DNA from 2 places in the Peribacillus sp. 05N428 genome. Region 2 is predicted to be linked to the other one. Evidence: riboswitches for the same ligand, from Rfam matches in the RefSeq annotation. Region 2 holds a riboswitch; the other holds the start of a gene.
What was found. A riboswitch is a leader RNA that binds a small molecule or an ion and turns the genes downstream of it on or off. The one in region 2 is predicted to bind glycine.
Positions count from the first base shown of each region.

Region 1 (5,092 bases), on a different contig from region 2:
ATACATGATGCCGAGTATGGCAGAGGTAAGGACCACCCACATAGCCATCCAGAACATATTGAAAGGCATCCCTAATACATATGGTTCTATTTTATTAACAAAAGGTAGAAATCCCAGTATGCCTATAAAAGGAACTAGTGTAAGAATATATATAATCTTCATTAAACAACCCCCTCCGTTTTAAATAAAGTGAAACGCCCACCAATGGGGGTTTATTCTTCAATGCCACTGATGGATGTGTGAACCGAACCGGATGGAAAATTCATACCTGACCGAAAAGGTCCGATAATATATATTAGCTTACACTATTTTGATATAAAATTTAATGCAGTTGCCTGATATATTTTAGCAGCAGTGCGCAGACAGCCGAACAATGATAGTTCATAAAACAGATAAAGCCTTGAATTCATAGTGAGTTCAAGGCTTTATTTCCTTTAGCTATATTTTTTCCTAGAGTTATATAGTATTACCAAAAGTATGAACCAGATTGGGGTCAAGAGCAGTGATAGTCGTGTAGCTTCAGCGAATAGCATAACAATAAGGATGAACAGGAATAATCCTAATATGGCGTAATTGACAAAGGGTGTAAAAGGAGTCTTGAAAGTCGATTTTGCTCTTAGGTCAGGCCTTGTTTTCGAATATTTGATATGGGAAATCAAGATAATGCTCCATACCCATATGAAACAGATGGCACTGATGGTCGTCACGACGGTAAATGCCTGTTCAGGTATCAGTTTGCTTAATAATGCCCCTATTGATACAACGATTGTGGATGTTAATAAGGCATTGCTCGGAACAGCCTGTTTATTTAATTTTTCCAGTTTAGCAGGGGCTTCGCCATTCCTGCTTAACGTATAAAGTATTCGGCTCGTTGAAAATAAACCGCTGTTGCATGCAGAAGCAGCGGATGTCAAAACGACGAAGTTGATGATCCCTGCAGCGACAGGAATGCCGATTAACGCAAAGACCTCTACAAATGGGCTGCTCGTGGCATCCAGTTGTGTCCATGGGTTGACGCAGAGAATGACGAATAGTGCACCAACATAGAAAAGTAAAATCCGGACAGGGATTTTATTGATGGCAGATGGAATGTTCTTTCTCGGGTTTGCCGTTTCTGCTGCAGAAACCCCGACCAATTCGACACCGACAAATGAGAAGACGACCAGCTGTAAAGATAATAGGAATCCAGAAATGCCATTAGGGAACATGCCCCCATGATTCCATAGGTTCGTTAGGGAAACCGTTCCGCTATTGGTATTGAAGCCGATGATCAAAAGGATGATACCCACGACGATTAAGGCGATGATCGTGATTACTTTAATGATGGCAAACCAGAATTCCAATTCACCAAATAACTTAACGGTCAAAAGGTTCAATCCTAACAGAATGACTAGGCATATTAGAGCCGGAATCCATTGAGGGATATCGAACCAATATTGCATATAGACGCCGACAGCTATGATATCGGCCATTGCGGTCATGATCCAACAGAACCAATATGTCCACCCTGTCACGAAGCCGGCCCATGGACCGACATATTCGGTTGCAAATTCAGTGAATGATGTATATCCTGCATTGGATAAGAGCAATTCCCCTAGTGCCCTCATCACAAAAAACAAGGCAATCCCTATTATCAGATAAGAAAATAATATAGAAGGTCCTGCCAATTGTATGGCTTTTCCGGAACCTAAAAATAATCCGGTGCCAATGGTTCCTCCTATTGCGATCAGTTGTACATGTCTATTTTTTAAATCTCTTTTTAATTCTTGTTTTGCCAATTCTTACGCCCCCGTCTTTTTATAGTCTTGGTAGTGAATGAGTTTACCTGCATGGTCTTGGAGAGAGGGACGTAATTTTTTCGTCCAGCTTTGCCTTTCCCATTGGTTTTAAAGCTGTTGTTTTTAGTCCAACCACAAAATGGACAATAAAAAAAGAGATTGGATAATACCAATCTCTTAAAGGGTTCAGAATAACAATTTTATCATTCGTTACTCTTCTGTCCTTTTGCCTGAGATTGTGAATCCTTCGGCGCTGCATCTTGTACAGTCTCTCCAGAAGCTGCTCCTGCTATAGTGTCATCCATAGCATTCATCGCTTGCTTTTATGCGGTTGTGAAGAAAGTCAGTCAGTATAATTTTCCACTGCTTGATCATTCATTATGCTTATAAAATAATATTGGAATTCTATCATCTATTTTTCGGTAGGTCAACAATTTTTTTGAAAGGAAACAGGCATTATCTGTAGTTTAATAGTGGTCTTAATTTTTATAAAGGTACTTGAAAAATTTATTTTTTTGGATGATCACTATTATGAAATATTGATCATCATTTTTTAAAAATGATATTTTTCGATTAGGAAAATTGCCAAGATATATTTGGCAACTGTTTATTTCAAAAATACAATTGTATTTTTACAGAATATTTACTATTATAAGATAAGAAAACATAAATGAAGTGTTATTGATATTTTTTCGATAGAGCATTTCTAACCGCAATAATTAATAAGTTCGTGGTAAGGATAGAAAAGCATTACCGATATTGCATCTGGGGGAGTTAAACATGTCGAACAAGGAATTAAAGAGAGGGCTGGAATCACGTCACATTCAAATGATAGCTTTGGGCGGAACCATCGGTGTCGGGTTATTCATGGGATCGGCGAGCACGATCAAATGGACAGGGCCCTCTGTAATGCTTGCTTATGCCATCGCAGGTATTTTTATATTTTTCATCATGCGTTCCATGGGTGAGATGCTTTATTTAGAACCGACTACAGGTTCTTTTGCAACCTTTGCGAGCAGCTATATACATCCTTTGGCAGGTTATATGACTGCTTGGAGCAATTGGTTTCAATGGGTAATCGTCGGAATGTCCGAAATCATTGCGGTTGGCTTGTATATGCAATATTGGTTCCCGGAGTTACCGGCCTGGATACCAGGTGTGGTCGCCATGTTCATCTTGGGAGCGGCCAACCTCATTTCCGTTAAATCCTTCGGGGAATTTGAATTCTGGTTTGCACTTATAAAAATCATAACGATTATATTGATGATCGTTGCCGGCCTAGGCCTTATCTTCTTTGGAATAGGGAATGGCGGGGATGCGATTGGATTATCGAATCTTTGGGAAAATGGCGGCTTCTTTACGGGAGGCTGGACAGGATTCTTCTTTGCGCTTTCGCTTGTCGTGGCTTCCTATCAAGGCGTTGAGCTTATCGGCATCACAGCCGGAGAAGCGAAAGACCCAACGAAGACCGTAACAAAAGCGATCCAATCAATCATATGGCGCATATTAATTTTCTATATTGGTGCCATATTCGTCATCGTGACAGTCTTCCCTTGGGATCAACTGGATGACTTAGGCAGCCCATTCGTTTCAACCTTTGCTAAAATAGGTATCACAGCAGCAGCAGGCATCATCAATTTTGTCGTAATCACTGCGGCAATGTCTGGATGCAACAGTGGTATTTTCAGTGCAGGGCGTATGCTTTACACACTGGCATTGAATGGCCAAGCTCCGAAAATCTTTGCTAAAGTATCTAAAAATGGAGTGCCGGCATATTGTACGATCGCTGTACTTTTAGGATTGGGCATCGGAGTTATCCTGAACTATCTTGCACCGCCGCAAGTATTCCTTTATGTGTACAGTGCGAGTGTTTTACCTGGGATGATTCCATGGTTTGTCTTACTGATCAGTGAGCTTAAATTCAGAAAGGTAAATGCCGCTGAAATGGAGAAACATCCGTTCAAAATGCCGTTGGCCCCTTACAGTAACTATGCGACAATAGCCTTTTTACTGATGGTGCTGGTAGGTATGTGGATCAATCCTAGTACAAGGATTTCCTTGGTTGTCGGGATCGTTTTCCTAGCCTTGGTAATAGCAAGTTATTACATGCTGAAAATGGATAAACGAACACCATTGGACGTTAAATCCGATGATGAGATTTCAGGATAAGAAATTCTATTAGAAAGCCCTTCTCTAATTCGAGAAGGGCCTTTTTTGTCCTTGTAGATCAATTGTGGAATTCACGAGTAAAACAGCGAAACTCACGAGTAAAGTCGTTGGATTCACGAGTAAAACAGCGAAACTCACGAGTAAAGTCGTTGGATTCACGAGTAAAACAGCGAAACTCACGAGTAAAGTCGTTGAATTCACGAGTAAAACAGCGAAATTCGCGAGTAAAGTCGTTGAATTCACGAGTAAAACAGCAAAACTCACGAGAAGAAGTTGAATTCACGAGTAAAACAGCGAAACTCACGAGTAAAGTCGTTGAATTCACGAGTAAAACAGCGAAATTCGCGAGTAAAGTCGTTGAATTCACGAGTAAAACAGCAAAACTCACGAGAAGACGTTGAATTCACGAGTAAAACAGCGAAACTCACGGGTAAAGTCGTTGAATTCACGAGTAAAACAGCGAAACTCACGAGTGTAGCTAATTTGCCCCCGTAACAAGGGGGCCAGCAGGGGGAATGAATCAATAAGCTTAGGAATATGTCTTCTTGCCAGATTTTTTCATAGGATGTTGCCCGAGGAAGGGGCTATCTTTTGGAAAGAACAAAGCTTACCGGGCGTATCGTTACACCATTAAAGATTGACCAGTTGCTTAATATGGAGGAAATTTTAAACGGCTTCGAGTAGTGAAAACGAGGTATGATCCATACAATGCGTTTAAGTTCCCACAAAGCATACCGCCATTAAATAAGTGGGGTTGAAAAAGCTTGGATTCACCAAAAACATTCGTTATATAAAGGCCTATTCCTGAATTTGGATATAGGCCTCTTTCTTCTTGTTTTGAATCAATTAATCGAGATAATCCCCAGAATCATTCCGCTTGCTGAGCTTGTACTGTACTGTAAACCTGATTTACGGAAGATTGGGCTTGTGCGATTTCTTGAGCCGCTTGTTTAATGGCTTCTTGTGCCAAAGTTGGATCCGAGGAAGATTTTTCAATTGCTTGTGAAAGTAAGGTTTGCGTAAGGGTAACGTTTGCTTTTGCTTGATTTAATTGATTGATATCAATTTGTTGTTGAGGCATGTAGTTTCTCTCCTTATGTCATTATTAGAATTACTCCATTAGGATGACCTTTCTTTTCTTTTTT
Region 1 covers NZ_JBFTMS010000009.1:106,951-112,042, forward strand. The annotation lists gene AC1DIV_RS11385 (DUF3311 domain-containing protein) at 1-162, opposite strand, end outside; gene AC1DIV_RS11390 (amino acid permease) at 435-1,778, opposite strand; glycine riboswitch at 1,987-2,065, opposite strand; gene AC1DIV_RS11395 (amino acid permease) at 2,559-3,947, shown strand; gene AC1DIV_RS11400 (hypothetical protein) at 4,012-4,224, shown strand; gene AC1DIV_RS11405 (hypothetical protein) at 4,305-4,442, shown strand; gene AC1DIV_RS11410 (BBE domain-containing protein) at 4,631-4,705, shown strand; gene AC1DIV_RS11415 (hypothetical protein) at 4,816-5,028, opposite strand.
Region 1: another riboswitch for glycine. It lies ahead of AC1DIV_RS11390 (amino acid permease); the one in region 2 lies ahead of gcvT (glycine cleavage system aminomethyltransferase GcvT).

Region 2 (5,092 bases):
CAATTCCTGCGCAAGTGCATCAATTTCTTCTTTTGTTCTTAGTTCAGTTACCGCAACCAGCATATGGTCTTTCAATTCAGGATAAACCGTACCTAAATCGAAGCCGCCGATCATCCCTTTTTCAAAAAGGTTTTTATTGATTTCTGAAAACGGAGCAGGCAGTTTAATGACAAATTCATTAAACGAAGGACCGTCGAATATCACTTCCACCCCTTTTGCCATAATTGCTTTTTTCGCATAATGTGCTTTTTGAATATTTTGCACGGCCATTTCTTTGACACCCTTTTTCCCAAGCGCGGTCATTGCAACAGAAGCTGCCAAGGCATTCAAAGCTTGATTGGAACATATGTTGGATGTGGCTTTGTCACGGCGAATGTGCTGTTCACGAGCTTGAAGCGTCAGTACAAACCCTCTTTTTCCATTTTCATCAACCGTCTGACCGACGAGTCTGCCCGGAACTTTCCGTACAAATTTATTAGTAACCGCAAAATATCCACAATGAGGTCCACCGAATGCCGCTGGAATGCCGAATGGCTGAGCATCCCCCGTTACGATATCTGCACCGAGTGCACCAGGGGATGTCAAAGCTCCCAATGCAAGCGGATTACTGGAAACGATAAACATGGACTTGACGCCATGAATGATTTCTTCCATTTCTTTCAATGGCTCGATCCGGCCAAAAAAGTTCGGATATTGCACGATCACTCCTGCAATGTCATCATTCGCCAATTCACTTAAAGCAGCTAAGTCAGTCACACCGTCTTTATGGGGAATTTCGATCACTTCCACGCGTTGCCCTTTCGCATATGTCTTCACAACTTCTCTTGATTCAGGATGAACGGTTCCTGAAATGAGAATCTTCTTCCGCCTTGTCTGTCCTGAAGCAAGCATTGCTGCTTCAGCCAGCGCCGTCCCGCCGTCATACATGGAGGAGTTAGCCACATCCATGCCCGTCAATTCACATATCATCGTTTGATATTCAAAGATTGCTTGAAGCTCGCCCTGTGAAATTTCAGGCTGATACGGTGTATAAGCCGTATAAAACTCAGAACGGGAAAGAACATGATCGACGATGACCGGGGCGTAATGGTCATAGACACCCGCACCAAGGAAGGAAGCATAATTTTTAAGGTCCGCATTCTTTGCAGCAAGCCTTGATAATTCTTTCATTAATGCAGGTTCCGATTTAGCAGGCTTGATATCGTATTCTCCTTGAAAACGAACGCTTTCAGGGATATCATTGAAAAGTTCTTCAGCAGTTGATACCCCTATCGCTTCCAGCATTTCTTGTTTATCTTGCTCTGTCATGGGTAAATAACGATGTTTCATCTAATGACCATTCCCCTCTATTTACGTGGTTTTTTATAAAAAGGTGTTTGTATTATAACGGCTTTCAAACGTTTGGAACGGATTTCCACTTCGACCTCCGCATCCAGAACCGAAAATTCCTTATCGATAAGTACCAATCCAACGTTTTTCTTCAATGTTGGCGATTGGGTACCAGTCGTGACCTCGCCAATGACTTCATCACCGCTGTAGACCTTATACCCATGACGTGGAATGCCACGGTCAATCATTTCAATTCCCACAAGCTTGCGGGGAGCCCCTTTCTCCTTTTGCTCAGCAAGTACGGCTTTCCCGAAAAAATCAACTTCCTTATCCACTTTTACTGCAAAACCAATCCCGGCTTCTATCGGGGTGATGTCCGCTGAAAGCTCCTGCCCATACAGCGGCAGTTTCGCTTCAAAACGGAGGGTATCACGAGCACCTAAACCAATCGGCTGAACCCCCTCTTCCTTACCGGCATCCATAATCGCCTTCCAAAGGGCAGGGCCATTTTTACTGTCGCTATATATCTCAAAACCATCTTCACCAGTGTATCCAGTACGGGATACCAGAGTGGAGATACCGTTAATCATGACATGATCCTTGAACCTGAAAAATCCAATTTCACTTAAGTCAGTACTTCCTGATAGTTTTTGTAATATCTTCTCTGCAGCTGGTCCTTGAAGTGCCAGCTGTGTATAGTCACTGGATACATTCGTAATTTGGGCATCTTCCGTTAAATTAGCTTGCAGCCAATTGAAATCTTTTTCTGTATTCGCTGCATTGACCACGAGCAGATAGTCGTCCTCAGCCCTTTTATACACGATAAGATCATCAACCGTGCCTCCGTTTTCATAACACATGGCGGTATATTGGGCACCGCCTTGTTGCAGCTTTGATATATCATTGGTCAGCATCTTCTGTAAAAAGGAAAGGCTCCCAGGCCCCTTAACATCGACTTCCCCCATATGGGAAACATCGAATAACCCCGCTTTTGTCCGTACGGCTTCATGTTCATCCTTTATACCCGAAAATTGGACAGGAAGTTCCCAGCCGCCAAAATCAATCGTTTTACCTCCGTATTCACGATAAACCTCAAATAGTGGTGTTCTTTTTAAATTGGTCAAAAAATGACCCCCTTCAGATTTTTTAAAAAATTAATTGGCTTCATTATCAAAAGCTTCTTGTCATTACGCATCAGATACATCCTGATTCATGATGTGAAAAAAGCACAAAAAAGGACAGAGAAAGCCCGTTTGAGCTTTTTCTCTGTCCTGAAACCTGAAAGTTTACCTATGTAATAGGTTTTCCCCTTTGGTGGCCGCGTCCCATAACGGGCGGCGCTCTCCAGAGTTGCGTCCAATAAGAGTTCTTTTGCCTGAGAGATTCACTGCTAAGTTTGCTCCTTCGGCGCTACATCCGTAGTCTCTCCCCTTATCTTCACCCGCATATAAATGGTCTACCATTGAAAGGAAGCGAATAAGCCCCCAGCATCGGTAAAACCTTTGAACATAAATGGAATGCATTCTCTGCCAATTCTCCTAAAACTTCAGAAACCGTTTAACTGATCTCCTCGGTAATCTTGGATAAATTAGGAGCATATAGCCCATACTAAGAAAACGCGAACTGCAAAATCGATGTACAAACATTCTTTGCAGCGTTTGGAAATTGGAATTTTCTAAATATACTTATATCCTACCCTAAGAAACTTATCTCTGCAATAACTTTTGAAGAGAAATATTTATCTTACTTCACATATGAAATGTTCGGATTTTGACCTTATATTAAGGAAATTATGATTTAAGAGGGAGTTATTTCTATGAAAATCAATATATCCTTCAATTCTGAATGGAATGACGAGTTTCTGCAAAAGATGGAAAATGACGGTCCATGGGGAAATTGGGAACTTTATAAGTTGGCGGTTCAAATGGAGGAAAATCTTATCATCCCTGATTTTGAAGGTTTACAGGCGCCCAAGCACCTTCCTCAGTTAACCCCGCTTCCCCATCAATTGGAAGCGGCGAAGCAAGTAGTGGAAAAGATGAATGGAAAAGCTATTTTGGCTGATGAGGTAGGGCTGGGAAAAACAATTGAAGCAGGCTTGATCCTAAAAGAGTATATGATTAGGGGACTTGTAAAAAAAGTATTGATCCTTGTTCCGGCTTCCCTTGTCACACAATGGGCATTTGAATTGAATACCAAGTTTCATATTCCGGCAGTCGTTCAGAGAAAAAGTTATGTCTGGGACTCCTGTGATGTGGTCATTTCATCCATTGATACAGCGAAACGCGCTCCACATCGAGATATCATCTTTACTCAGGAATATGATTTCATCATTATTGATGAAGCTCATAAACTTAAAAATAATAAGACGAAGAACTATGAATTCGTCCAAAATCTGAAAAAGAAATTTTGTTTACTCCTGACAGCCACTCCGATTCAAAATAAAGTCGAGGAGATATTCCACCTCGTTTCGTTATTGAAACCGGGCCACTTGGGAAATGCCTCACTCTTTTCGGAAAAGTATAAAGGGAAAGGCCGGAACATAACTGAAGATGAACACCTAAAGGAACTGGTCAACACTGTCATGATTCGAAACCGGCGGGCCGATACTGGCATTGAATGGACAAAACGGCATGTGGAAACCATCACCATTGAATTTTCTCCAACGGAACAAGCATTGTATGATGCTGTTTCCAAATTCAAGCCAATTTCGGATGGATCAAAAGGAAGCGCCTTTTCGGCTCTCACTCTCCAAAGGGAAGCATGCAGCAGCAGAGAGGCTGTCTTTTATACATTAAAGAATATGAGAGATAAATACGATCAGCCTTCCCCTGATTTTTTGGCAAAGCTTGATGATTTATTTACTAAAGTGAATGAAACGGTCCAGAACTCAAAGGCTGAAAAAGCTTTGGAACTGATCAAGAAAATTGATGACAAAGTAATTATCTTTACGGAATATAGGGCGACTCAACTATATCTCCAATGGTACCTACAGCAGAATGGAATTTCTTCTGTTCCTTTCCGGGGCGGTTTTAAGCGCGGAAAGAAAGACTGGATGCGAGAATTATTCCAAAAGAATATTCAGGTATTAATCGCAACAGAAGCTGGCGGGGAAGGGATAAACCTTCAGTTTTGCCATCACTTGATTAATTTTGACCTGCCATGGAACCCAATGAGGCTTGAACAGAGAATTGGACGGATCCACCGCCTTGGTCAGGAAGAAGATGTGATGATTTATAACTTTGCCACGAAAAATACAGTTGAAGAACATATACTGAAGTTACTATACGAAAAAATAAATTTATTTGAAAAAGTAATCGGTGAATTGGATGATATTCTAACCAAACTGGATATTAACAACATTGAAGAATATTTAATTGATGTAGTCGGCGAGTCCAAAACAGAGGGCGAAATGAAAATCAAGATGGATAATTTTTCATCATTGATCCAATTCGCTCAATCAATGAAGGAAGGTGAGGTTCATGCAGCAACGGGAAATTCATGATTTTTTAATCACTTTCTTTAAAGCCAACGATTGTGAAATACTGGATAATGCACCAACACACCTTACAGTGCAATTGACGATTGAAATGGATAAGGAATTAATGAACAGACCCTTTTATTGGCATTATCTAGAAAAAACAGGAGGTGTTCCGAACCCGGCACAGATCACATTCATTACCGACCCAGAACAAGCTCCATCCGATTTAAAGGGAGAAATGATTCATTTTGGCTCCCCTCGCCTTCACCAGATTATTCAATC
Region 2 covers NZ_JBFTMS010000004.1:233,550-238,641, reverse strand. The annotation lists gene gcvPA (aminomethyl-transferring glycine dehydrogenase subunit GcvPA) at 1-1,329, opposite strand, end outside; gene gcvT (glycine cleavage system aminomethyltransferase GcvT) at 1,347-2,453, opposite strand; glycine riboswitch at 2,594-2,679, opposite strand; glycine riboswitch at 2,683-2,770, opposite strand; gene AC1DIV_RS06180 (DEAD/DEAH box helicase) at 3,146-4,834, shown strand; gene AC1DIV_RS06175 (YqhG family protein) at 4,812-5,092, shown strand, end outside.